4 regions of the Acetobacterium sp. K1/6 genome follow, and region 4 is predicted to be linked to each of the others. Evidence: riboswitches for the same ligand, from Rfam matches in the RefSeq annotation. Region 4 holds a riboswitch; each other region holds the start of a gene.

What was found. A riboswitch is a leader RNA that binds a small molecule or an ion and turns the genes downstream of it on or off. The one in region 4 is predicted to bind cobalamin.
Region 1: linked by a shared signal. The riboswitch ahead of thiC (phosphomethylpyrimidine synthase ThiC) and the one ahead of cobK (precorrin-6A reductase) in region 4 are both predicted to bind cobalamin.
Region 2: linked by a shared signal. The riboswitch ahead of U2P91_RS08865 (type 1 glutamine amidotransferase) and the one ahead of cobK (precorrin-6A reductase) in region 4 are both predicted to bind cobalamin.
Region 3: linked by a shared signal. The riboswitch ahead of nikA (nickel ABC transporter substrate-binding protein) and the one ahead of cobK (precorrin-6A reductase) in region 4 are both predicted to bind cobalamin.

What each region holds. Positions count from the first base shown of each region.
Region 1 is NZ_JAXQGA010000007.1:186,728-192,526, forward strand. It holds gene cobT (nicotinate-nucleotide--dimethylbenzimidazole phosphoribosyltransferase) at 1-945, opposite strand, end outside; gene bzaB (B12 lower ligand biosynthesis ThiC-like protein BzaB) at 1,127-2,410, opposite strand; gene thiC (phosphomethylpyrimidine synthase ThiC) at 2,413-3,714, opposite strand; cobalamin riboswitch at 3,812-3,995, opposite strand; gene U2P91_RS08550 (NfeD family protein) at 4,131-4,580, shown strand; gene U2P91_RS08555 (SPFH domain-containing protein) at 4,595-5,536, shown strand; gene U2P91_RS08560 (ABC transporter ATP-binding protein) at 5,659-5,799, shown strand, end outside.
Region 2 is NZ_JAXQGA010000008.1:57,377-63,175, reverse strand. It holds gene U2P91_RS08880 (sensor histidine kinase) at 1-173, opposite strand, end outside; gene U2P91_RS08875 (response regulator transcription factor) at 186-860, opposite strand; gene U2P91_RS08870 (hypothetical protein) at 1,064-1,906, opposite strand; gene U2P91_RS08865 (type 1 glutamine amidotransferase) at 2,000-2,713, opposite strand; cobalamin riboswitch at 3,189-3,374, opposite strand; gene cbiT (precorrin-6Y C5,15-methyltransferase (decarboxylating) subunit CbiT) at 3,420-4,004, opposite strand; gene cbiE (precorrin-6y C5,15-methyltransferase (decarboxylating) subunit CbiE) at 3,997-4,623, opposite strand; gene cbiD (cobalt-precorrin-5B (C(1))-methyltransferase CbiD) at 4,611-5,756, opposite strand; gene cobI (precorrin-2 C(20)-methyltransferase) at 5,769-5,799, opposite strand, start outside.
Region 3 is NZ_JAXQGA010000010.1:43,964-49,762, forward strand. It holds gene U2P91_RS10490 (ABC transporter ATP-binding protein) at 1-304, opposite strand, end outside; gene opp1C (nickel/cobalt ABC transporter permease) at 301-1,197, opposite strand; gene opp1B (nickel/cobalt ABC transporter permease) at 1,199-2,125, opposite strand; gene nikA (nickel ABC transporter substrate-binding protein) at 2,166-3,761, opposite strand; cobalamin riboswitch at 3,974-4,169, opposite strand; gene U2P91_RS10510 (ABC transporter ATP-binding protein) at 4,347-5,102, opposite strand; gene U2P91_RS10515 (ABC transporter ATP-binding protein) at 5,106-5,799, opposite strand, start outside.
Region 4 is NZ_JAXQGA010000023.1:26,504-32,302, forward strand. It holds gene U2P91_RS15585 (non-ribosomal peptide synthetase) at 1-699, shown strand, start outside; gene U2P91_RS15590 (hypothetical protein) at 793-915, shown strand; gene U2P91_RS15595 (peptide-methionine (R)-S-oxide reductase) at 1,099-1,224, shown strand; gene U2P91_RS15600 (alanine/glycine:cation symporter family protein) at 1,343-2,755, shown strand; cobalamin riboswitch at 2,998-3,193, shown strand; gene cobK (precorrin-6A reductase) at 3,308-4,093, shown strand; gene cbiQ (cobalt ECF transporter T component CbiQ) at 4,198-5,016, shown strand; gene U2P91_RS15615 (energy-coupling factor ABC transporter ATP-binding protein) at 5,038-5,799, shown strand, end outside.

The DNA of each region.
Region 1 (5,799 bases), on a different contig from region 4:
GCGTAAGCCCAGGGCTTGCCACATTAGCTGATGCCCCGGTTCTTCACTCTGATGGGAGGGAATCATATAATCCAGCGATTGGGGACATAGGGCCTTGGCGATCAGCGCACCAGCGGTGGAAATAAAGCCGTCCACCAGAACCGGCACCTGATTAAAAGCAGCCCCCAGGATTACGCCGGCAATCCCGGCAATCTCGAAGCCCCCGACTTTGGAAAGGACATCAATGGGATCGGTTTTATCGGGTTGATGGCGATTGATCGATTCCCGGATCACTTTGATCTTGTTGAGCAAGGTGGCGTTATCAATGCCGGTGCCCCGGCCGGTTACTGATGAAACCGGATATTCGGCCATAACCGCTAAAATAGCGGCGCTGGGGGTCGTGTTGCCAATCCCCATATCGCCGGTAGCCAGCAGATTGATCCCCTGTTCTTTGATCACCTTGGAAGCCACATTGATCCCGGCTTCCAGCGCAGCAATGGCTTGTTCCCGGGTCATTGCCGGTTCCTGATAAAAGTTTTTGGTGCCATGGGCGATCTTGCAGTCAATGATGGCGCCTTGTGAAACCAGTTCGGGCATATCCACAGCGACGCCCATATCAACGACAATCACTTCGGCGCCAGCGGCTTTGGCTAAAATATTAATGCCCGCTCCGCCTTTGACAAAGTTTTCCACCATCTGTGGAGTCACCTCCTGAGGGAAGGCAGAAACCCCTTCGGCCACCACACCGTGATCTCCGGCCATGGTGATGACCATTTTTTTATCGACATTGGGTCGGATGGTGCGTTGAATCCCGGCCAACTGTTCAGCGACAACCAGCAGCTGACCGAGACTCCAGGGCGGAATCGCTAATTTTTCTATATGATCGCGGGCGGCCTGACGCCACTTGGGGTCAGCCGGTTCGGTATGGTCGATGACGTGTGTTAAGGTATATTTGGTTTCGATCATGGTAATTATCCTTTCTACTTAGTAATAAATGAAACGTACGATTGATTTTATCACTATATTGGTGAGGCTTGTAAGGGCTTGTATTACAAACCCTTACGGAATGATGGGTGACGCTTTTGGATAATAAACGCTTGTTTTTTCGTGGGGCGGGTAAGCTACCCGTCACAAAGGGTTTACTCGTTTAGGATATCCCAAAAAACTCCGCCGCGACATCCGCCGGACATTTACTGTCGGCACAGACAGCACAACCATGGGAAGGCTTTTGAGCCGCAAAGGCAGCGATCAGATTGGCTTGATTGATGGCGTTTTTGATCTGTTCTTCCTGATTGCGGGAAACCCGGGCCCGGGACATCGCCAGATCGCGGTTCCAGGCCGCGCCGCCGCGCTTTAAGACATTGGCCGCATTGGCGGCGATCCGGGTCGTTTCGACACCGATGCGGACATCTTCCTCATTGGGCAGACCCAGGTGTTCGGCTGGGGTCAGGTAACAAAGGAAATCAGCCCCGTGCATGCCGGCAAAGGCACCGCCGATCGAACCCGTAATATTGTCATATCCGGGAGCAATATCGGTGGCCAGGAAGCCTAAAATATAGTAGGGTACATCGTAACAGAGTCGTTTTTGCAGTAGCATCGCTGAGGGAATATGGTTTAGTGGCACATGGCCGGGACCTTCCACCATCACCTGAACCCCGGCCGCCAGGGCCCGTTTGGTCAGCTCACCAGCGACCATTAAGCCGCGCAGGTGGGCCTGATCCAGAGAATCAGCATTGGCACCGGGTCGAATGGCGTCGCCGATGCTAAGTACCGTATCGGTCGCTTTGAGAATCTCCAGCAGTCGGTCAAATTCGGCATAAAGAGGATTTTCTTTATCGTTATGGAACATCCAGCCAGTTAGCAAGGATCCACCACGGCTACAGATATCGGCAACGCGACCGGTTCTTTTTAATATTTTGAGAAGATCCATATTCAGGGCCGAGTGCACGGCCATAAAATCCATACCGGCCTGACATTGTTTTTCAACCACTTCAAACAGATCATCAGAGGTCATATTGACCATCAGGCCCCGTTTATCAGCCGCTTCTTTGGCAGCCTGATAAACGGGCACACAGCCAGCGGCAATGTTGGAATTATTTAGACTTAAGGTTCGCATGGTATCAATATCGGCACCCATACTTAAATCCATAAAACCGTGGGCACCGGCGGCTTCGATGATTTTTAGTTTTTTGACTTCCATGTCCATATCATCCCGATCACCAGAGGTGCCCATCAGACCGTTGACTTTGACGTCCAGACCACCACCGATGCCGCAGATTTTAGAACGATTGCGCAATTTATTTTTAGGAATGACAATCCGGCCGGCAGCTACTCCGGCTCTGATAAATTCAGGCGTGAAGCCTTCGCTGAGTGCCACCATTTCCATTTCTTCGGTAATTTTACCCTGTCGAGCTTTTAATATTTGGGTCATGATTAGTTCCTCGCTTCCTGGTTTTCGTCTCGTAAATACTTGCCGACAATTTTCATGGCACAGAAGTCGCCGCACATGCTGCATTCGGATTCGAAGTCGGTGCTGCGATCCTTCCAGACCTTCGTGGCGGTTTCAGTATCGATGGCCAGTTCCATCTGCCGGCCCCAATTAAGTTCCCGGCGGGCATGGGACATTTCCAGATCCCAGGCAATCGCTGCCGGATGGCCTTTGCCAACATCACCAGCATGGGCGGCGATGCGGCTGGCCATCACGCCCATATAGACATCATCGGCATTTGGCATGCCGATATGTTCGGCCGGGGTGACGTAACAGAGGAAGTCGGCACCGTAATAGGCGGCGATTGCGCCGCCGATGGCGCCAGTGACATGATCCATACCAGCCCCGGAATCGGTGGGCAGACAGCCGAAGACAAAGTAGGGAGCGCCGCCGCATAGTTGTTTTTGTAACTTTACAGTGGTCTGGATCTGATCCAGGGGCACATGGCCCGGTCCTTTGACCATCACTTGAACCCCGGCCGCCCGGGCCTTTTTAACCAGACCGCCGAGGATCACCAATTCATGAACCTGGGCGCCGTCCAGGGAATCGGCAATACAGCCGGGGCGCATGCCGTCGGCAAAGCTCAGCACGACATCATACTTTTTACAGATTTCCAGGACCCGGTCATATTGGGTAAAAAAGGGATTTTCACAGTGGTTGTGAACCATCCAGCCAATCAGATGGGAACCCCCATAACTAACCAGTGGATCAATCCGGCCTTCTTCTTTGGCGCGGTTGATCACGTCCATGGTGGTGCCGCAGTGCAGGGCTAAAAAGCTGACGCCTTCGGAGGCATGCTTTTCCATCATCGCGAACATGTCATCCGCGGTCATATCTAAAGCACTGCCATATTTTTCCTGAGCCATAGCCAGGGTCTGATAAAGGGGTAGGGTACCGACCGGCCGGTCCACCGTGGATAAGACTTTTTCACGCATTTCATCAATCGGACCCCGAACACTTAAATCCATCAGCGTATCCGCTTCGGCTTTTACGGCCTGTTTGATTTTAGCCATTTCACCATCGATGGTGTCATCTATTTCATACATCCCAACGCTGGCGGAAACCTTGGTAAACAGACCCTTGCCCACCGCCACCGGGTTGATATTTGGCCGGGAACTCTTTAGAATGACGATTTCACCGACGGCTACCCCCTGGCGAATGTTTTCGGGATCGAGCCCTTCTTTTTGCGCCACATAAATCATTTCTGCGGTGATCTCACCGGCTTGTGCTTTTTTAAGAATTGTCATCGTTTCCTCCTGAATGATTCTCAACAAATTTTGGCAAATAAAAAAGTCCACAGCTGTTATTTATTCTAAATAACAGCCATGAACTTTACCTTCGTTCATTCAGGATCGATTCATAGGCAGGTCTCCTGACTTGGGGTTTTAACGCTTTGCCACACCTTCCCATTAAAAAAACAGTGGTTTTTGTGGTTTGCTCCGCCCTTACAGTGATGGGTTCGTTCAGGACTCTCACCTGATTCCCTATTCTCCTTAATGTTTAAGGCACCATATGTTCGCTTTTCTATTTACTTGCTTTTGATTATACACACTAAAAAATGAAAGTGCAAGAAAAAAATAAAAAAAATCGATTGTGTAACTCATGAGAAAAAAAACAACAAACTATGTTATAATAAAATTAAGTGAATGAGGGAGGTGAGCAGATGAATATCATTCTTGTCTGGTTGGTTTTATTTGTCGTTTTTCTGGTGGTTGAATTGGTTACTGCTGGCGCACTGGTTTCCATCTGGTTTTGTGTTGGTTCTCTGGTGGCAATGGCCGTCGCTTATTTAGGCGCACCATTTTGGGTACAGATGACGCTGTTCTTTCTGGTTTCTGTTGGATTATTATTGGGAACAAAACCTTTTTTGAAAAAACACATGGATCCCAAAACGATAACAACCAATGCTGATCGCATTCTCAAAGAACAGGGGATTGTTGAGGAAGAAATCAATAATCTTAAGGGACAGGGCGCCATCAAGGTTGATGGTAAGTCTTGGACTGCCAGAAATGTCGACGACGATACAGTCATTCCTGTTGGTGCAAAAGTGACTGTGGTAGGAATCGAAGGGGTTAAAGCCATGGTTAAATTGGTAGAAGAAGAAATAAAATAAAAGGAGGTAAGAAGATGATTGGATTAATTATTTTAGGCGTTTTATTTATCATTTTTGTTGTTGTAATTATTGTGAATGCGAAGATCGTTCCCCAGGCTAATGCCTATGTGGTGGAACGATTGGGCGCTTATCATGCCACCTGGGAGACCGGTTTTCATATCGCAATTCCGATTTTTGACCGGATTTCAAAAAGAATCAGTTTAAAAGAACGGGTCGCGGATTTCCCGCCCCAACCGGTTATTACCAAGGATAATGTTACGATGCAGATTGACACGGTAATTTATTTACAGGTTACCGATCCTAAATTCTATATGTATGGGGTGGACAATCCCATGAAAGCCATTGAAAATCTAACCGCCACCACTTTGCGTAACATCATTGGTGATATGGAGCTCGATGCAACACTGACATCCCGGGACGTGATTAATACCAAAATGCGGGTAATTCTCGATGAAGCCACCGATCCCTGGGGGATTAAAATCAACCGGGTAGAACTTAAAAACATCATGCCACCAGAAGCGATCCAGAATGCGATGGAACGGCAGATGAAGGCAGAGCGGGAACGTCGGGAAAAAATCCTCCAGGCAGAAGGCGAAAAAGCCAGTGCCATTCTGGTCGCTGAAGGCGAAAAATCAGCGGCAATTTTACAAGCGGAAGGCTTAAAAGCGGCTGCTATTCTTAGTGCCGAAGCGGATCGGGAAGCTCAGATCAGACGGGCAGAAGGTGAAGCAGAAGCCATTGTCAAGGTTCAGGAAGCGGTTGCCAATGGGGTCAAGATGTTAAATGATGCCAATCCGATTCAGTCAGTTATTGCCCTTAAGAGTTTATCTACCTTTGAAAAGGTAGCTGATGGCAAAGCCACTAAGATTATTATTCCCTCTGAAATTCAGGGCTTGGCGGGTCTGGCAACATCCCTTAGTGAAATCATGACAGATCAGAGCAAGGTCAGTCAGTAAGATCAGTTAATAAAAGAAATTTCAGTAAAAGACCATGAATGGGCAATTGGGAAACGTGAATCGTTTTTCAATTGCCCAAAGTTTTTAAGTGTAGCAATTAAGAAAGAAGGAATATTTTGCGAATCAGTAACACACAACTTATCAAACGTTTCATACCTTATTATCAAAAATACAAATGGATTCTGTTGTTGGATCTGTTTTGCGCTACCTTGACAACGGTATGCGATCTGGTTTTGCCCCTGATCGTACGGTTTATCACCAAT
Region 2 (5,799 bases), on a different contig from region 4:
CCGGCAAAAACAACGGCCAGAGCCATAACCAGTTCAGTACTATAAACAATCGGCTCCAGCGGCAAATAATACAGGGCATATACCATGGCAAAGACAAGTATGAATAAGACAAAGGCGACCATTACCCTAATCCGACTTTTCAAGTAAGCACCCAATACAAATAATATTTTCATTTTACACCTCGATTAATCCCCAATTAAATAGCCGACGCCTTTTTTAGTGGCAATAAAATCGGCCAGCCCGGCTGTTTCCAATTTCTTGCGCAGCCTGGCAATATTTACCGTCAAGGTGTTATCGTCCACAAAGCAGTCGCTGTCCCAAAGCCGTTTCATAATCACATCCCGAGAGACCACCTTGCCCTTATTTTCCAGTAAAATTTGAAGGGTTTTAAACTCATTTTTACTTAGTTCCACTTTTTGATCCACATAGATAATGCTGGCATCATTAAGATTTAGAATCGCGCCCTTATGTTCCAGTAGGCTTACTTGGCCCTGAAAGGAGTAGGTCCGCCTAAGCAGAGCTTGAATCTTTGCCACCACCACCGCCAGATCAAAGGGCTTGGCAATAAAGTCATCGCCGCCCATGTTCATTGCCATAACAATATTCATGTTATCACTGGTCGACGAAATAAAAATAATCGGCACCTTAGAAAGCTTGCGGATTTCGCTGCACCAATGGTAGCCGTTAAAAAATGGCAGGGAGATATCCAAAAGGACAAGCTGCGGATCATAGGCCACAAACTCATCCATAATATGATGGAAATCCGCAACGATTTGGGTTTCAAGTTCCCATTTATCCAAATGATTTTTTAGTGCTTTTGCTATAATCTGATCGTCTTCTACAATTAGTATTTTATACATACCGAACCATCCTATCCTTTTCTGACCGTGGGCAAAGTAAAACACTGATGCTTTGTTGCCGCTTTGTTGCCGCTTAACTCCCATTATAAATCAAAGTAGCCCAATTTCAAAATCGATCTGAAATTCGACTGTCAGATTTGTTCTTATCGATAACGTTAAAACTCCCCATTGCATGACGGGGAGTTTTTTTGTATCGCTAAAATTTATTCCACACTCCAGGCTTCCACATTGGGGATGGAGTATTGCTGACCATCATCAGTGGTGTCGGTATAAAGGTATTCAACAGTTCCCCATACGGTTACCATTTGGCCTTCAACAAAGGGGGATTCTCCAGAGTTTAAGCGATAATAGACCTGTACCATTTGATTAGGATCATCGTTTAAATCCATGATAAAATCACAGAAGTAGTGTTGATTTTCAAAGTTTTCATAAACCTGATAAACCCGTCCCGTCATCTTGACCTTATTTCCGGTTTCATTTTTAGCCGTTTCAACTACATCGGCATAAGATAACTCTGTGGTCTGAGCTTTAAACGGATCCAATCGGGCCTTTCTCTGGACAGTCGTCTCGTCGTAATAGCCCATGTCAAAATTACCCTCGTAAATTATATCGCCATAATAATTGTAAAGCGTGCCCTGTCCATCATAACGATTATCGGTGTAATTGCCATCATATAAGAGCTTCTTATCAAGATACTCTTGTCCCGGCCCATTTAAAAGATCATTCTGATAATTACCTTCCTGTGTGAACCCATCTTCCCAAACGGTTTCTCCCATTCCCTGAAAATGGCCTTGTTCCCATGTACCGTCATAAGTCCAGGCAACTTCAGCATCATTGGAAACCGTAAACACGCCAGTTCCCTGAGGCAAACCTTTTACCAATTGGCCGTTATAGGTGCCGGTTTTTTCGCCAAATGATAAGGCTAAGGTAATTTCCTGGTTTTTTACCGACTCCGATTTATTGCCAAAAATGCTCGGAATCAGCGAGCAGCCTGACAGCAATAGCGCTAAGCCAAGGGCTGTCAGTATCAATGTTATCTTTTTCATCATACATTCCTTTCAAAACTAAATGTTTGCAAACCATTTGCTTGGTATTTACCCATTCTTTCACCAGTCATTTGTTTTTGCCAAAAATTTTTATTAAAGATCGTCAACCTCAACCATCTGTTTTAGTTGGGTCAGAAAGGCGGCCATCCACTGATTATCCTGACGGATGTATTCCGGATGGGCTAAGACCTCTTTTGGCAACTGGACATAATCATCCGGAACCATTTCATCGCCGCAATTTGCAATCAGATCATTAATAATCGGCAGGGTGTTTTCCAGGTGAAACTGAAAGCCAAAAACTCTTTTGTTATAAATGAAGGCCTGATTTTTGCAGGCGGTGCTTGCGGCAATGACCGTGGCCGCCTCAGGCAGCTCGACAAAGGTATCACCATGCCAGTGAAAAACCACCGGGTTGTCCGGAAAAAATGCAAACAGCGGTGACGCTTTGGCTTCTTTAGAAAACGTGATCGGGAGCCAGCCGATTTCTTTTTGCTTGTTCTGAACAACCTTCCCGCCAATGCTATCAGCAATTAACTGACTGCCGAGACACATACCAAGGACCACCTTGTTAGCTTTTATGGCGGCTTTGATCAATTTTTTTTCGGCCTTCAGCCAGGGGTATTGATCTTCTTCATAAATGTTCATGGGACCTCCCATCACCACCAGCCAGTCAAATTCATTTACCTCCGGCAGTGCTTCATCGTTATACAATTGCGTCGAGGTAATAATACTTTGATTGGTTTTTGCCCACACTAGAATACTGCCGGGATTTTCAAAGGGTACGTGCTGTAAATAGTGAATTCTCATCTGTGACCTTCCTATCTGATTATTGATTATTATCCTTATTTTTATGCAAGTATACCATTTTAAACGCATTTTTTAAATTTTTTTATTTAAAGGCAAATAAAAAAAGCACAACCAGAACTGGATGCACTTTTTTTATTGGTACTCAGATTTTTGGCCAGAAAAATCTAAGCAGAAATGAGGAATAATATTCTATCAAAAATGTAAATTAATGAAAGCAAGGTAAATTCGGGGATGTCACACACCATCCCCGAGGAAGGGAATTAAATACTGACTTGGAGATGTCCTTCTATTCGAAGAGATTCTACTTTTGGCTAGGAGAAATTAACCAACTCCCAAGAATCACACACTTCCTGGGTTCGCTTGCAATCGTTGTCGACAACAAGACGAAAAAAAATCCTTCTCCAGTGGAGAAGGATAAAAGAATCATACTTACAAATTTAAATATAATGCTCTTACAGCCCTCTAAATCGGAGGTTGTTAAGAAATCACTACAAACAGGTCTTCTGGCTCAACAATCAACTTTCCATCTCCCTTCCCGTTAAGTTCTTAACAGTGGTTATGAGACGGTCATCATGTTTTACAGCTGCGATTACAGCAAAGGATTTACACCTTTTTCCCTTGAATATAGGACAAGTTCACTATTTAATTAAGTTTATTTTACACCAGGTTGCACTTCTTGTCAATAGCATTTTGAACCTTTGAGTCGTTAATTTAATTCAGCATCCCCAGTGATAATAAAAATCGGGTTGGCGGCCTTTAGCATCGTTAAACCACCAATGCCTTCGCCCCGGCTGATGCCCACTTGAACCAGTTCTACATTTTCAAAATACTGGTTCATCAGGGTGGTGGCCTGGGCGGCGTTCTCCAGGGTGACAAAATTGGCAATGACCCGACCACTGGCCCGGAGATTGGCCTTACACCACTGAAACAGGCCTTCCATATTACCGCCGGAACCACCAATGATGACCCGATCCACTGGCTCTTTAATTTCAGCCAGCACTTCTGGCGCCTTACCGGGGATAATGACCACATGGTTGGCATTAAAATGTTCTTTATTCTTTTTTACCAGTTCCAGCGCCGTTTCTTTGGCTTCCACAGCATAGACCTTACCATGGTCGGCGGCATAAGCTGCTTCCATAGTGAGACCCCCGGTGCCGGCGCCGATATCTACGACCACATCGCCGGGGTTTATCCCCAGCAACGAAATGGTGAGGATGCGGATTTCGCGTTTAGTCATCGGTGCCTTACCCCGAATATAGGCCTCGTCCTTGTATCCTGCTATCTTACTCATTGATGACCACCACGACTGCCAGCCCTTCCTCCTGATAGCTCAGGGCTTCTGTTACGGTTAAGCGGGTTATTTTCTCATTAGGATAGGATAACTCTTCACCAACATAAAGCAAGCTGTTTTCACAACCGACTGATTTAAGAATCCCGGCAATAAACGCAGTATTATTATTTTTGTCAGTAAGAATGCCCAGCTTTTTATTTTTTGCCAGAGCTGCCGCCAAATCCTGATCCCGGCCATGAAGGCTCATCAGCTTAGCATCTTCCCAACACATTGCCAGTTTGGCAAAAAAATACTGCAACGAACTAATCCCGGGGATGCAGACAATGTCCTTTTCCGGTACTACTTTTTTGGCATAGGTCAGCAGACTATAAAAGCCGCAGTCACCGGAAACAACCAGCGCGGTTTTCTTAGTCTTGTATACCTGGGCAACCTTTTCCATCAGCTCACTTAGGGGGGTTCCCTTGCCGATAAAAAGCATTTCTTTACCACTGGCATCAAAACTTTCAGCATGGCGGGTGCCACAGAGAATCACTTCTGCCGCTTCAATTTCTTTTAATGCGATCGGCAGTATATAATCCGGATGTCCCGGTCCCAGTCCAATAATTTTTAATGGGTACATAATCGTTTCCTCAACTCTTCTGCGTCTTTGCTTTGTCCTAAAAAGCCATGGATCTTGGAAAACAACACCACTTCCATTTCAATGGTGCCATAAACCCGATCGGTGACCTTTTTCTTTATGACCTCGGCCAGATGATCAAAATAGTCCGGCAAATTTTTGCTCAGAATTAAATCGGTTGCTTCATCGGTGGTTTTAGAGGTCATGATTTTTTCCATCGTTTTCTGGGTTGCGCCGAGCAAACCGGCGTGGGCGGTTAGAATTTCCATCCGTCCGTCGGCAACACTGCTATGGGTATTAAAAATCCCCCCAGCCAGCTTCACCAGTTTTCCCAGATGGCCAATCAGCAGAATCTTATCAAAACCCATCCGTTCAGCCTCATCCAGCATAAAACCGATATAATTACTGGTTTTTACCAGTACCTCCTCAGAAAGTCCCAGTTCCTCGGAAAAGTCTTTCCCATAATTGCCGGGGACAAAGATGATTTCTTTAAAGCCTTTGGCATGGAGCACTGAGAGTTCCAGTTTCAGGGACGCCTTAAGGGCATCTTCACTCATCGGCTCAACAATCCCGGAAGTGCCGATAATCGACAGTCCGCCTTTAATCCCCAGCTTGGGATTAAAGGTTCGTTTGGCCAGTTCCACACCCTGGGGAATGGACAGCTCGACCCGCCAACCTTTGGGTAAATCCGTGATCTGACGTGCGGCTTCAGAAGCTAAAACCGTTTTAATCTCCCGGGTAATCATCTCCCTTGGGGTCGGATTAATGGCCGGTTCACCCGGAGGAATACTGAGTCCCACTGAGGTGACCGTACCGACACCAATACCGGCTGCAAACTCAATTCCGGCCTGGTCTGATGAGGTGATTTTCGAAAAAACCTTGACGCCATTAGTCACATCCGGATCGTCCCCAGAGTCTTTGATCACTGAGCAGGAGGCTTCGTTTTCTGAAAAAGTCTGATCGTGCAGCACCAGATCCAGGGTCCAGCCCTTGGGTGTACTGATTTCAATGGTTTCCCATTTCTGTTGATTTAAAAACATTAACAGTGCCGCTTTGGTGGCGGCGGTGGCGCAAGAGCCGGTGGTATAGCCGTAGCGCAGGGTCTTGCCATTTTTTTCAATGGTTTTATTTAACATGGCTTACCTCCCTTACTGAAGGGGATAATTCTTTTTGATTAAT
Region 3 (5,799 bases), on a different contig from region 4:
ACATGGCATCCTGAAGGATCATTGCGATCTGTTTGCCGCGGATCTTTCGCATCGTATTTTCATCCTCTTGCAACAGATCCCTTTCGCTGTCCTGAGACTTAAAGACAGCGGCGCCCTGACTTTTGAGCCAGGGATTGGTAATTCCCAGCAAGGCTCTGGTAATCATCGATTTACCACTGCCACTCTCACCGACAATCCCCAGACAACTGTTTTCTACCACAGAAAAGCTGACATCATGGATGATTTCATCCTGATCCCGTAAATCGGTAACGCTGAGATTTTTTACATCCAGTAATACCCTCATTGGGTCACCGCCTTTTTCCGGGCAAACAGGGAATCAAGCAAAGAATATCGCTTTGTACTAAATCCCTTATTGATTTTGGGATTTAGGGCCTCCTGAATACTGTCGCCGAGAAAATTAAAGGCGGCCACCACCAGAAAAATGGCCATCCCCAGTGCCAGCATCTGGCCGGGATTGGTCGTCATGACATTTTTAGCTTCATTGAGCATCATCCCCCATTCGGCTGTCGGCGGCTGAACCCCCAGACCCAAAAAGGAAAGCGCCGAAATATTTAGAATAATCGCCGCTGTATCCAAGGTGGCCAGCACCGCAATATCACCAATAGCGCCAACTAACAGGTGTTTTCTGACAATGTGCCAATTTGAGCAACCGGCGACCTTGGCAAAGCGGATATAGTTGCTATCCATAAACGAAATGACAATCGAGCGAATCATCCGCACATACCAGGCCCATTTGGCAATCACCGTTGCCAGAACGATATTGGTGATCCCCGTTCCCAAAATCCCCACAATCGCAAGAATCAGCACCTCACTGGGGAAGGATAACATGATATCACAGATCCGCATAATCACATCATCAACCGTTCCTCTGAAATAGCCGGCAATGACCCCCAGGACAGTACCAATCAGAATGGTGACAATCATCGTCAGCACCGAAACGAGGATCGTCACCCGGCCGCCATATAAAATCCGGGAATAAACATCCCGGCCCAATTGATCCGTGCCAAATAAATGGGCCAGCGATGGGCCCTGAAACTTATCAATGATGTTCTGAGCGGTAGGGTCATAGGGCGCTACCAAGGGTGCCAGAACAGCCAGACCAATCACCAGTAAGAGAAAAAAACTAACCCCCATCGCTAGGCGGTCCTTTCTGAACCGATTCCAAAATCCTGCCATCTCACGTCTCCCTTCTTCTCGGATCAATCCAAACGGATCCCAGATCTACCAGTAAATTACAAAATACGAATAACACCGCCATGATCAGCACATAGGCCTGAATCATCGGAAAATCCCGATTGAAAATTGCTGTCACACAGAGCCGGCCGATTCCCGGCCAAGCAAAGATGTTTTCAATCACGACGGTCCCGGCAATCAGCTTGGGAATCGACATCCCCAGGGCTGTTAAGGAGGTTTGCAGGGAATTTTTAAAGACATGTTTCATTATCGTCTGTTCCTTTAAACCCCGTACCCGACCATAAAGCACATAATTCTCCCGCTTGTTCTGAATCATGTTGTTCCGAATCAACCGGACATAGGTGGCAATATATCCCAGTGACAAGGTCACCGCCGGTAGAATCACCGAAGCCGGAGACGTCATCCCACTGGTCGGCAGCCATTTAAGCTTCACGGCAAAAAGCCACATCAGCAGAATGCCCGCCCAGAAGCCCGGAATCGCCGTTCCCACAAAAACAATCCCCCGCATCGTTTTATCCGTGATGCTATTCTCTTTCACAGCACATAACACCCCGGCTGCCACCGAGATAATAACGATGATCAACAGCGAAACACTGGCCAGATAAAGAGTCGGCGGCAATGCCTTGGCGATTTCTTCACCGACTGGTTTGTTATTGGCATAGCTGTTACCAAAATCACCCTGAAGGGCATTGCTAAGCCAAGTCAGATAGCGGGTCATAAAAGGGTCATCGAGTCCTAATTGCTCCCGCATCTGGGCAATATTCTCTGCGGTCGGGGTGACCTCATTGACCCGAATGGCGACTTCGGCCGGATCACTGGGGCTTAAATTAATTAATATAAAGGCAAAAAAGGAGATTCCGATTAAAATCGGAATCATCCACAGGAGCCTTTTGACAATGTAATGCTTCATGGTCTTACTCCCCTTTATTTTTCCAGTTTGTTATTCATAACTACTTGGAAAAGTACATTTTTTCAAATGGTATTTCATATTGAGAATCGTTAAAGGTTACCCCATTTAAACCATCGATGGCCACCGCTTTGGTTTTTGAGTAAGAAATCGGTATATACACATACTGGTCATTAATATAGGTTAGCACCTCTTTGTACATCTCGGCCCGTTTGGTGTCGTCAGCTTCAATCATGATCTTGGTAATGGTTTCATCCAGCCACTGTTTCTTTTCCAGTCCAACCTGAGCCTGATAATCGCCATGGGCGGGAATTCGCCACGATGAAACATAAGATTGGGGATCGTAGGGGGTTCCCCATGACAAAGAATATTGAAGATCAAAGTCGCCGGTTTTCTGACGATCCAGGAAGGCCTGTTTTTCTTCTCCAAGAATATTCATCTTGATGCCAACGGCGGCCAGATCGGCTTGAATCGAGGCGGCAATAGTACCTTCCTGGGCATTTTTGGAATTATAGGAAAGGGTGATTTCACATTTTTGGCCATCTTTTTCGCGAACCCCATCAGTTCCCAGCTTCCAGCCGGCTTCATCTAATAATTGTTTAGCCTTTTCCTGATTATAAGAAATCGTTTTTAAATCAATGTTACAATAGGGGACCTCTTTTGATAACAGCGTATCCGCCTGATCTTCAGATCCGTTTAAAATTCCCTGAATGATATTTTCCTTATTGACCGCATATTCAATCGCTTCCCGAACTTTAATATCTTTGGTAATCGGTGAATTACTATTGATGAGAATCGCTCTGGACGCTATCGGTTCACTGATATAGGTTTTGTAGGCGCCTTCATCTTCCAGTTTTTTATACGAATCCAGATCAACCTGATCACCATCTGCTCCGAAGAGTAAATCTACTTCGCCGTTCTGAAGGGCTAATAAAATTGTCTGAGGATCTGGCATGACCTTCCAGTTAACGGTTTTTATCTTCGTTTTTTCGCCCCAATAATTTTCATTCTGGGTAAAGGTAGCGTACTGGTTATCAACATGCTCGGATAAAACCCAGGGACCGGTGCCAATATAACCACTCACGCCTTCTTCGGTGGTGCCATTAACAAAACAATTGGGTGAAATGAATCGGAACGGCCGGGTCAGACCCAACTCCACCAGGGTGGGGTAATAGGGTTGCTTTAATACCAATTTGTAAGTGTGCTCATCGACTACCACATTTTCCTTGATCTCATTGACCATATCCAGCCAGGCATGCCGTTCCAGATTTCCGACGATGGCATCCATATTCAGTTTGACTGCCTCGGCATTAAAGGCCGCACCATCCGTAAAGGTAACTCCTTTTCGCAAATGGAAGGTATATTCCAGTCCATCCGCAGAAATTTCCCAACTTTCCGCCAGTGCCGGCTTCACTTCGCCGTCTTCATTTTTCGTGAGACCTTCAAAAACCATGTTTTGAGCTGACATCTCACCCGAATACAGATGCGGGTTAATGTCCCGGATATCCTTGGTACAGGCATAATTTAATGCTTCTTTAGTGGAAACATCAGAGTTTGCCGAGGTGCTGCTACATCCTGCAAAAATACCGGTACACAGCACCGCGGCGACAAGTACCGCTAAACCTTTTTTTAACTTCATTTTCTTTTCTCCTCTAAACTACTTGTTTTATTTGATCAACTTCCAGTTTCATGCCATTGTCTTTTGTAGCAAAGAACCTGAGCTTTATCACAACATTAAAGATTTGTATTTTTGAGGAATTTTTTCCATAAAAAAACCCCACCATCTCAGAAAAGATAGTGAGGTTGCAAAAAAAGCCTGCTAAAAAAAACACCTCCTCTATCACACGTAGAGATTGAGTAATTAAAGCAGGCAGGTCTTCTGGCTAAAGCGTCAACATTACCTCCTGCCTTCCCATATCATGGTGGCATTCCTGGAGGAACTCTTCTCATACAGCGGCGGGACCGCGTGGGATTTTCACCCATCTTCCCTTTTCACCGACCTGTAATACATTGGATTACTGCCGGCACCTGTTTTATTAATATTCAATTTAATTATAAGCCGGTGTTTTAATAAAAAATAATCAAAACACTAAAAAACAGAAACAATCACTTGTCTTTCATTGTTTCTGTTTGTCATTTTAACACGTTTAATCTGCTTTCGCAATCTTTTTAAACCGATATGATATTCTTTTTAAGAATACCTTTATATGCCAGAGAAGTTTACCTATAAGATTGACTCAATGAGTTTTTTAGTATAATCCTGTTGAGGATTTATGATAATCTCATCCGGCGTTCCTTCTTCCACCACATGACCATGATGCATCACCAGAACCCGATCACAGACTTCCTGGACCAGGGCCAGGTCATGACAGATCATGAGTTGTGACATTCCCAACTCTTTTTTTAATTGCGTCAGCAGTTTCATAATTTGGGCTTGAACCGTCACATCAAGGGCGCTGGTTGCTTCGTCACAGATCAGTAGTTGGGGTTTGATGGCAATGGCTCTGGCAATGGAAGCCCGCTGACATTCCCCGCCACTGACCTGATGGGGATAGCGGTCGGCAAATTCAGGGCCTAATTCACAGATGTTGAGATATTTAATGGCTCTCACCCGGGCTTCCTCACGACTGATCCCTTGATTGATCATACTCTCCATGATGCCATCTCCCAGTTTAATCCGGGGATTAAAAGAATCCACTGGCATCTGAAAAACCATTTGAATGTCCCGATAGACCTCCCGCTGGGCTTTCCCGCTCAGACCAATAATGTCTTTTCCACCCAGTCGAATTTCGCCTTTATCAGCCGCTTCCAGACCGGTAATCATTTTTGCCACGGTGCTTTTCCCGCTACCGCTTTCCCCAACCAGAGCCAGACATTCCCCTTTGCAAAGATGAAAGCTGACATCATCAACTGCATGAATGCTTATTTTTCCCTTATGATAGGTTTTACTTAAGTTGCTAACTGCTAAAAGCTCACTCATCTTTCACCTTCTCCGAATTCTTGGGACGGCCTGAATCAACGCTCTGGTGTATGCCTCCTGGGGATCATCGATGACATCCCGGGTATCTCCATACTCCACCAGACGACCTTGACACATCACCGCTACCTTATCGGCCATGTAAGAAACCACCCCAATATTATGCGTGACAATGGCAATTCCGGTTCCAAATTCATCCCGTAGCGCCATCATCTCTTTGACAACCTGAGCCTGAACCGTCACATCCAGAGCCGAGGTGGGCTCATCGGCAAAGAGCAGATCGGGCTCCAGAATCATCGCCATCACAATCCCCACCCGCTGATTCATACCGCCCGATAACTCAAAGGGATAACTGTTTAAAATACGCTCACTATCTTTGAGATTAATCTTGTTAAACAGGGTATCCGCCCGCCTCCTCACCTCTTGACGGTCCTTAAAACCATGTTGTTCCATGGTTTCATAAAGCTGCTCACCGATCGTTCTTATCGGGCACAAGGCACTGCCGCAGTTTTGAAAAATCATGCCCATTTCCGGTCCCCGCATGGTTCTGAGCGCTTCAGCATCGAGGTCAATCACGTTCTGGCCTTTGTAAAAAATGTCGCCACGATTAACCCGGCCGGCGCAGTCCAATAAGCCCATCGTCGCCCTGATCAGGGTGCTTTTTCCGCTTCCCGATTCGCCCACTATCCCCAGAATCTCG
Region 4 (5,799 bases):
AGTATTGACAGTCAGCCGCCGGTAGATACCAAGCTGTCAGAAAACAATCTTTTTATCGGTCAGGATCTCGACAATAAGTATGCAAATAGTAAATTTACGGCCGAGCGATATATTCTGGAGGCCGTAAATCAGGGATTGAAAGCGAAAATTATGCGGGTTGGAAATCTGATGGCCCGGAATTCTGACGGAGAATTCCAGATCAATTTTAATTCCAATGCCTTTATGGGTAAACTGAAAGCTTATAAACTGATTGGGGCCTTTCCATTTTCTGGTCTGGAAGCATCCGTGGAATTTGCCCCAATCGATTCCACCGCGGCGGCTATCCTTAAGCTCAGCGAAACGGCTGACCATTTCAGGGTCTTCCATCCCTACAATAATCATCATATCACAATGGCTGATGTGATTGCCGCGATGGGGCGCTACGGATTTGAGATTGCGATCATCAGCGAAAAAGAGTTCCAGAAACGATTGGAAACAGCGATGAATGATGACCGCCTGACCCGTTATTTATCGGGGATCATTGCCTACACCGATACCGGCTCGCACCAGCAGATTGCTTATCTGGGCAGTGAACAACGGTTTACCACTAATATGCTTTTCCGTAAAGGATATAAATGGCCGATTACCAGTGATGATTATCTTCATAAGATGATAGCCGCTATTGATGGACTTGGATTTTTCGAGATTGGTCAAAAATAAAGCGTTCAGGATGAGGATGTAATGCACAAAAAAATTCGTGATAAAATTACATTTGTTCGATATACCACAATGAGATTTAGGATTTAATAAAAATTGAATAGTGATAAGCAGGCGTCGGTTGAAATCAATAAATGCGAAACAGATCTGAAAAAGATCAATGAGTTTGCCGTCAATCAGCAGATGATTCACGGCGAACCGGACAGCCTATATCTGTAGAAATAACCGCTTGAACAGCCAGTGAATGGTCTTGAAGCCTTTCTTAATATTATTGAAGACTGATTAGCACTCGGAAAGATAGGGTAATAATAAAACAGTTGCAGGAAAGGTAGGAATCACGATGAAATATCAAAAAAAGGATCCGCATACCATATTAAAACACTGTCACCGGATCAATATGTGGTGACCCAGAAAAAAGCCACTGAATCGCCGTTTCAAAATGAGTACTATAACGAATATCGAAAGGGGCTTTATGTGATTATCAGCACTGGGGAGCCGCTTTATTATGGAAACGTATGTTTTGAATAGTTTCGATTAGTATTAAAGAAGCCTACCTTTTAGCGCTAGCATTACCTTGAGTCTCTTGGCATAAACCGACTAACTATGCTACGATATTTAAGTTGCTTTAAAAATTCAGGAGGAATACATGAACTTTTCGGAAATAGTTACAGCGATCAACAATTTAGTTTGGGGACCTGTTATGCTAATGCTTTTAGTAGGAACAGGAATCTTTTTAACCATTCGGTTAAAGTTTTTGCCATGGCGTAACCTTGGTTATGCTTTGAAATCAATTTTTGTAAAAACCGAGAAAACGAAGAAGAAAAAACGTGGGGATATTTCCCCTTTTCAATCGTTAATGACATCTTTGGCCGCCACCATCGGTACAGGAAATATCGTCGGTGTGGCAACGGCCATGGTACTGGGAGGTCCTGGTGCCCTGGTATGGATGTGGATCAGTGCCCTGTTTGGTCTTTCCACCAAATATGGTGAAAGTGTACTGGCCATAAAATATCGGGAAACCAACGAACAGGGCGAAATGTCCGGAGGGCCCATGTATGCCATGAAAAATGGCATTAAAATTAAATGGCTGGGATCCACAATGGCCGTTTTATTTTCAGTCTTTGCAGTGGCCGCTTCTTTTGGTATCGGCAACATGACCCAGGCCAACTCCATCTCAAATGCGGTTTATGGAACCTTTGGGGTGCCAACCTGGATTACCGGACTCATCATTACAGGTCTGGCGATCACTGTGCTTCTTGGCGGGATTAAAAGTATCGGAAAGGTTTGCGGCATAATTGTACCGTTTATGGCTGTTTTGTATTTTATCGCCGCATTAACCGTCATTATCATTAATTATGAAAATGTCCCAGCCGGCATAGCTGAAATCTTTACGATGGCTTTTTCTCCCACTGCCATTGCCGGTGGTGTCGGTGGAACGATTATTGCCAGTATGTTAACCGCGATGCGTTGGGGCGTTGCCCGGGGGGTTTTTTCCAATGAGGCGGGCCTGGGCTCCGCACCCATCGCCGCAGCGGCTGCAGTAACCGACTATCCTTCACGACAGGGCTATATCAATATGACCGGCACCTTTTTTGATACCCTGGTAACCTGCAGTATTACCGGCATAGTCATTGCCTCTTCCGGTGCATTAGGCAGTGTGGATGCCTCTGGAAATTTGGTAACCGGTGTGAATCTCACTATTATGGCATTTCAATCTGCATTAGGACCTGCCGGAGGATGGATTATAACCATTGGTATTATGCTATTTGCTTTTTCAACTATTTTGGGTTGGGAATATTATGGCGAAAAATCCCTGGAATATCTTATCAGAGCGCCCATAGCAACTAAGATCTATCGATTTGTTTACTGTCTGGTTACCTTTATCGGTTCAACCATTGCTTTGGAAATCGTCTGGGATACCATGAACGGCCTCATGGCCATTCCAAATCTCATTTGCCTGTTGCTTTTGAGTAATGTTATTGCCAAAGAGTGCTTTGATTATCAAGATCGCATCATCACACCAGCAAGACTGGCACGCAAAGCTTTGAAAAATAAATAAACTAAAGTAAAGAAAACGGGTGTTGGTCTGACTGATGATTTAAAAACCATTGATACCATCGATTCAGAAGCCATCGTGCTGGTGGATCCTGATGAAACCGATGTGACTTCCATCGCCGGTCTGTCATTAGTCGAGCTGGGTTTAAGAACGGAACTTTTCAAGTTATAAAAAATCCGACAAAAAAATCCGTGACAAAATTACTATTTTTTGATATAGTACAAGAGACTTAAAAAAAGAATAAGAATTTAATAAGATAAACAGGTGTCGGCTGTAATCCATGTATTATAAGCCGGTGAAAAGGGAAGAGGGGTGAAAATCCCCCGCGGTCCCGCCGCTGTAAGAGAAGAGTTCCTCCAGGAATGCCACCACTTAGTTGGGAAGGCAGGAGGTAATGCTGACGCTCAAGCCAGAAGACCTGCCTGTTTGTGTATCTCAAACTCTACGAGAGATGGAGGAGGTTTATTTTTGTACGCATTTTTGCGACCTCATTGTCTTGTTTAGAGATAATGAGGTTTTTTGGTGCAAAAAAGTAAGAAATAGGATGGAGAATTAATGTCAAAAGTACTCGTAATAGCCGGGACAACCGACGCAAAGACAGTGATTGAAAGACTACTAGAAAAAAAACAGGATACGGCAGTGACGGTTACTTCGCGATTGGGAGCTGGTATGTTGGATGAGTTTAATAATCTGGATATTTATCAGGGTAAACTGAACAAAGATTACATTACCCAGTTGATTAGAAAGCTTAAACCGGCCTGTTTAATTGACGCCTCCAATCCATTTTCAACAGAAATAACAAGAAACGCCATCAATGTCTGCAAATTCGAAGCCCTGCCCTATCTTCGTTATGAACGGGAGCGGATCAGATATGAGGATGACCCGGACATTACCATCGTTAAGAACTACGGAGAAGCCTGTGATGTTCTGGAAAACTGCGAAGGCAATATTTTACTTACGCTTGGGAGTAATAAGATTGAAACATTCAAAAGGATTCCCGACTTCTCGAAAAGGATTTATCTGCGCGTGCTTCCAGACTGGAAAGTTTTAAGTAAATGCGAAAGTCTGGGATTTAACCCCAGAAATATCATTGCCATTAAGGGCCCCTATAATGAAGCGTTAAATATTGAATTATTTAAATATTGTAAGGCGTCGGTCCTGGTAACCAAGGAAAGTGGCAACATGGGTGGCGTAGTGGACAAAATCAAAGCCGCTAAAAAACTGGGGATGAAAATTATTCTGGTCGACCGGATTGAAGAAAACTGCAGCAATAAATTCTCTTCAATTGAAGAGTTGATGAAAGGTGTGGGAAAAATTTGCCATGGTCAGTTGAATCAGTAAGCGTCAAGACAAGCAAACAATAGAAGGGTAGGCTTCATGTGGAAAAAAGTTTAGATAAATGGATCAGTGTTGTAAAAACCGGTGAAAAACCGGAGCATGAAACAATGCATCATCAGAAGCGACACCATCATCAAATTGGACATAAACATGGCGAAGGATCGGCCATTGATTTTTATGCCTATGCCTCAAAAATAAGACAGTGGAACCCGACCTTTAAAGTGGTTTTTTCCTTTACCACCCTGCTTCTTTGCATTGGGCTAAATAATCCCTTTGTGTCTCTGGCCGTAATCGCCAGCATGGCCTATTTGACGGTGTTAAAAGGCGGACTGCCGCTGGGAGCGTATATTTCGGTACTGATGATACCGATTACCTTTATTCTTCTGGGAACCATTGCCATTGGGGTTGATTTTTCAAGCCAGCCGATCGGGCAGTTTAATCTTTTTCTTGGTTTTGGCTATCTCTTTACCTCAGTTGCCAAGCTCCAGGAAATGGCCTTTCTGATTCTGAAAGTCTTTGGTGCCATTAGCGCCATGATTATGATGACCTTGTCCACACCTTCTTCAGAAATCATCGGGGTGCTCCGAAAGGCCCATGTGCCCAAGCTGATTATTGAGCTAATGAACCTGATTTATCGGTATATTTTTATTATGCTGGATGTTTTTAATAACATACGAAATTCTGCCGATTCCCGCCAGGGCTATAGTGATTTTAAGACTGCCTGCTATACCTTTGGCAGTGTCGCCAGCAATATGCTGGTGGTTTCACTTAAAAAGGCCAATGCTTATTATACCGCCATGGAAGCCAGAGGCTATGACGGCGATTTGGTTTTTCTGGAAGAAGAAAAGAAGCTTCAGGTGAGTCACCTGATAATTGGGGCTGCCTTCATGATTTTTCTGATTCTGCTTGGGATTTTTACGCACTAGAAAGGATTGATGGCATTAATTATGAGTGAACCAATACTAAAGGTCAGCGAGCTTTATTACAGTTATGGAAACGGAAACCCGGCGCTGGATGGGGTCAGTGTGAATATTTTTAAGGGCGAAAAGATTGCGGTGATCGGATCGAACGGGTCTGGTAAGTCGACCTTTTTTCTTAATGCCAATGGGGTACTTAAAGCCGATCACGGCGAAATCAGCTATCAGGGCACAATTATTAATAAAAAGAATATAAAAGATTTGCGCAAGAATATCGGGATTGTTTTTCAGGACGCCGACAATCAGATCATTGCCTCCACCGTCATGGCCGAGGTTGGTTTTGGCCCGATGAATTTAAAACTGCCTCGAGAAGAGGTAATCAGCCGGGTCGATGAGGCCCTAACCTACATGAACATCCTCGATTTTAAAGATCGTCCGCCTCATTATTTAAGTGGCGGCGAAAAAAAGCGGGTGACGATTGCTGATATTATCGCGATGAAATCAGAGGTCATTATCTTTGATGAACCAACCGCGGCCCTGGATCCCCTCAATGCCCAGATGTTAGAAGAGGTGCTACTAAAGCTCGGAGAAGAAGGCAAAACGATGCTGATCTCCACGCACGATGTGGATTTTGCCTATCGTTGGGCAGAGCGGGCGATAGTTTTTGATCAGGGAAAAATTATTGCTGATGGAACGCCATTGGAGATTTTTAAAAACGCGAGAATCCTGGAGCAGGCAAATCTGAAACGGCCAGCCATGCTCGATGTTTATGAGATGCTGGTTGAAAACAAA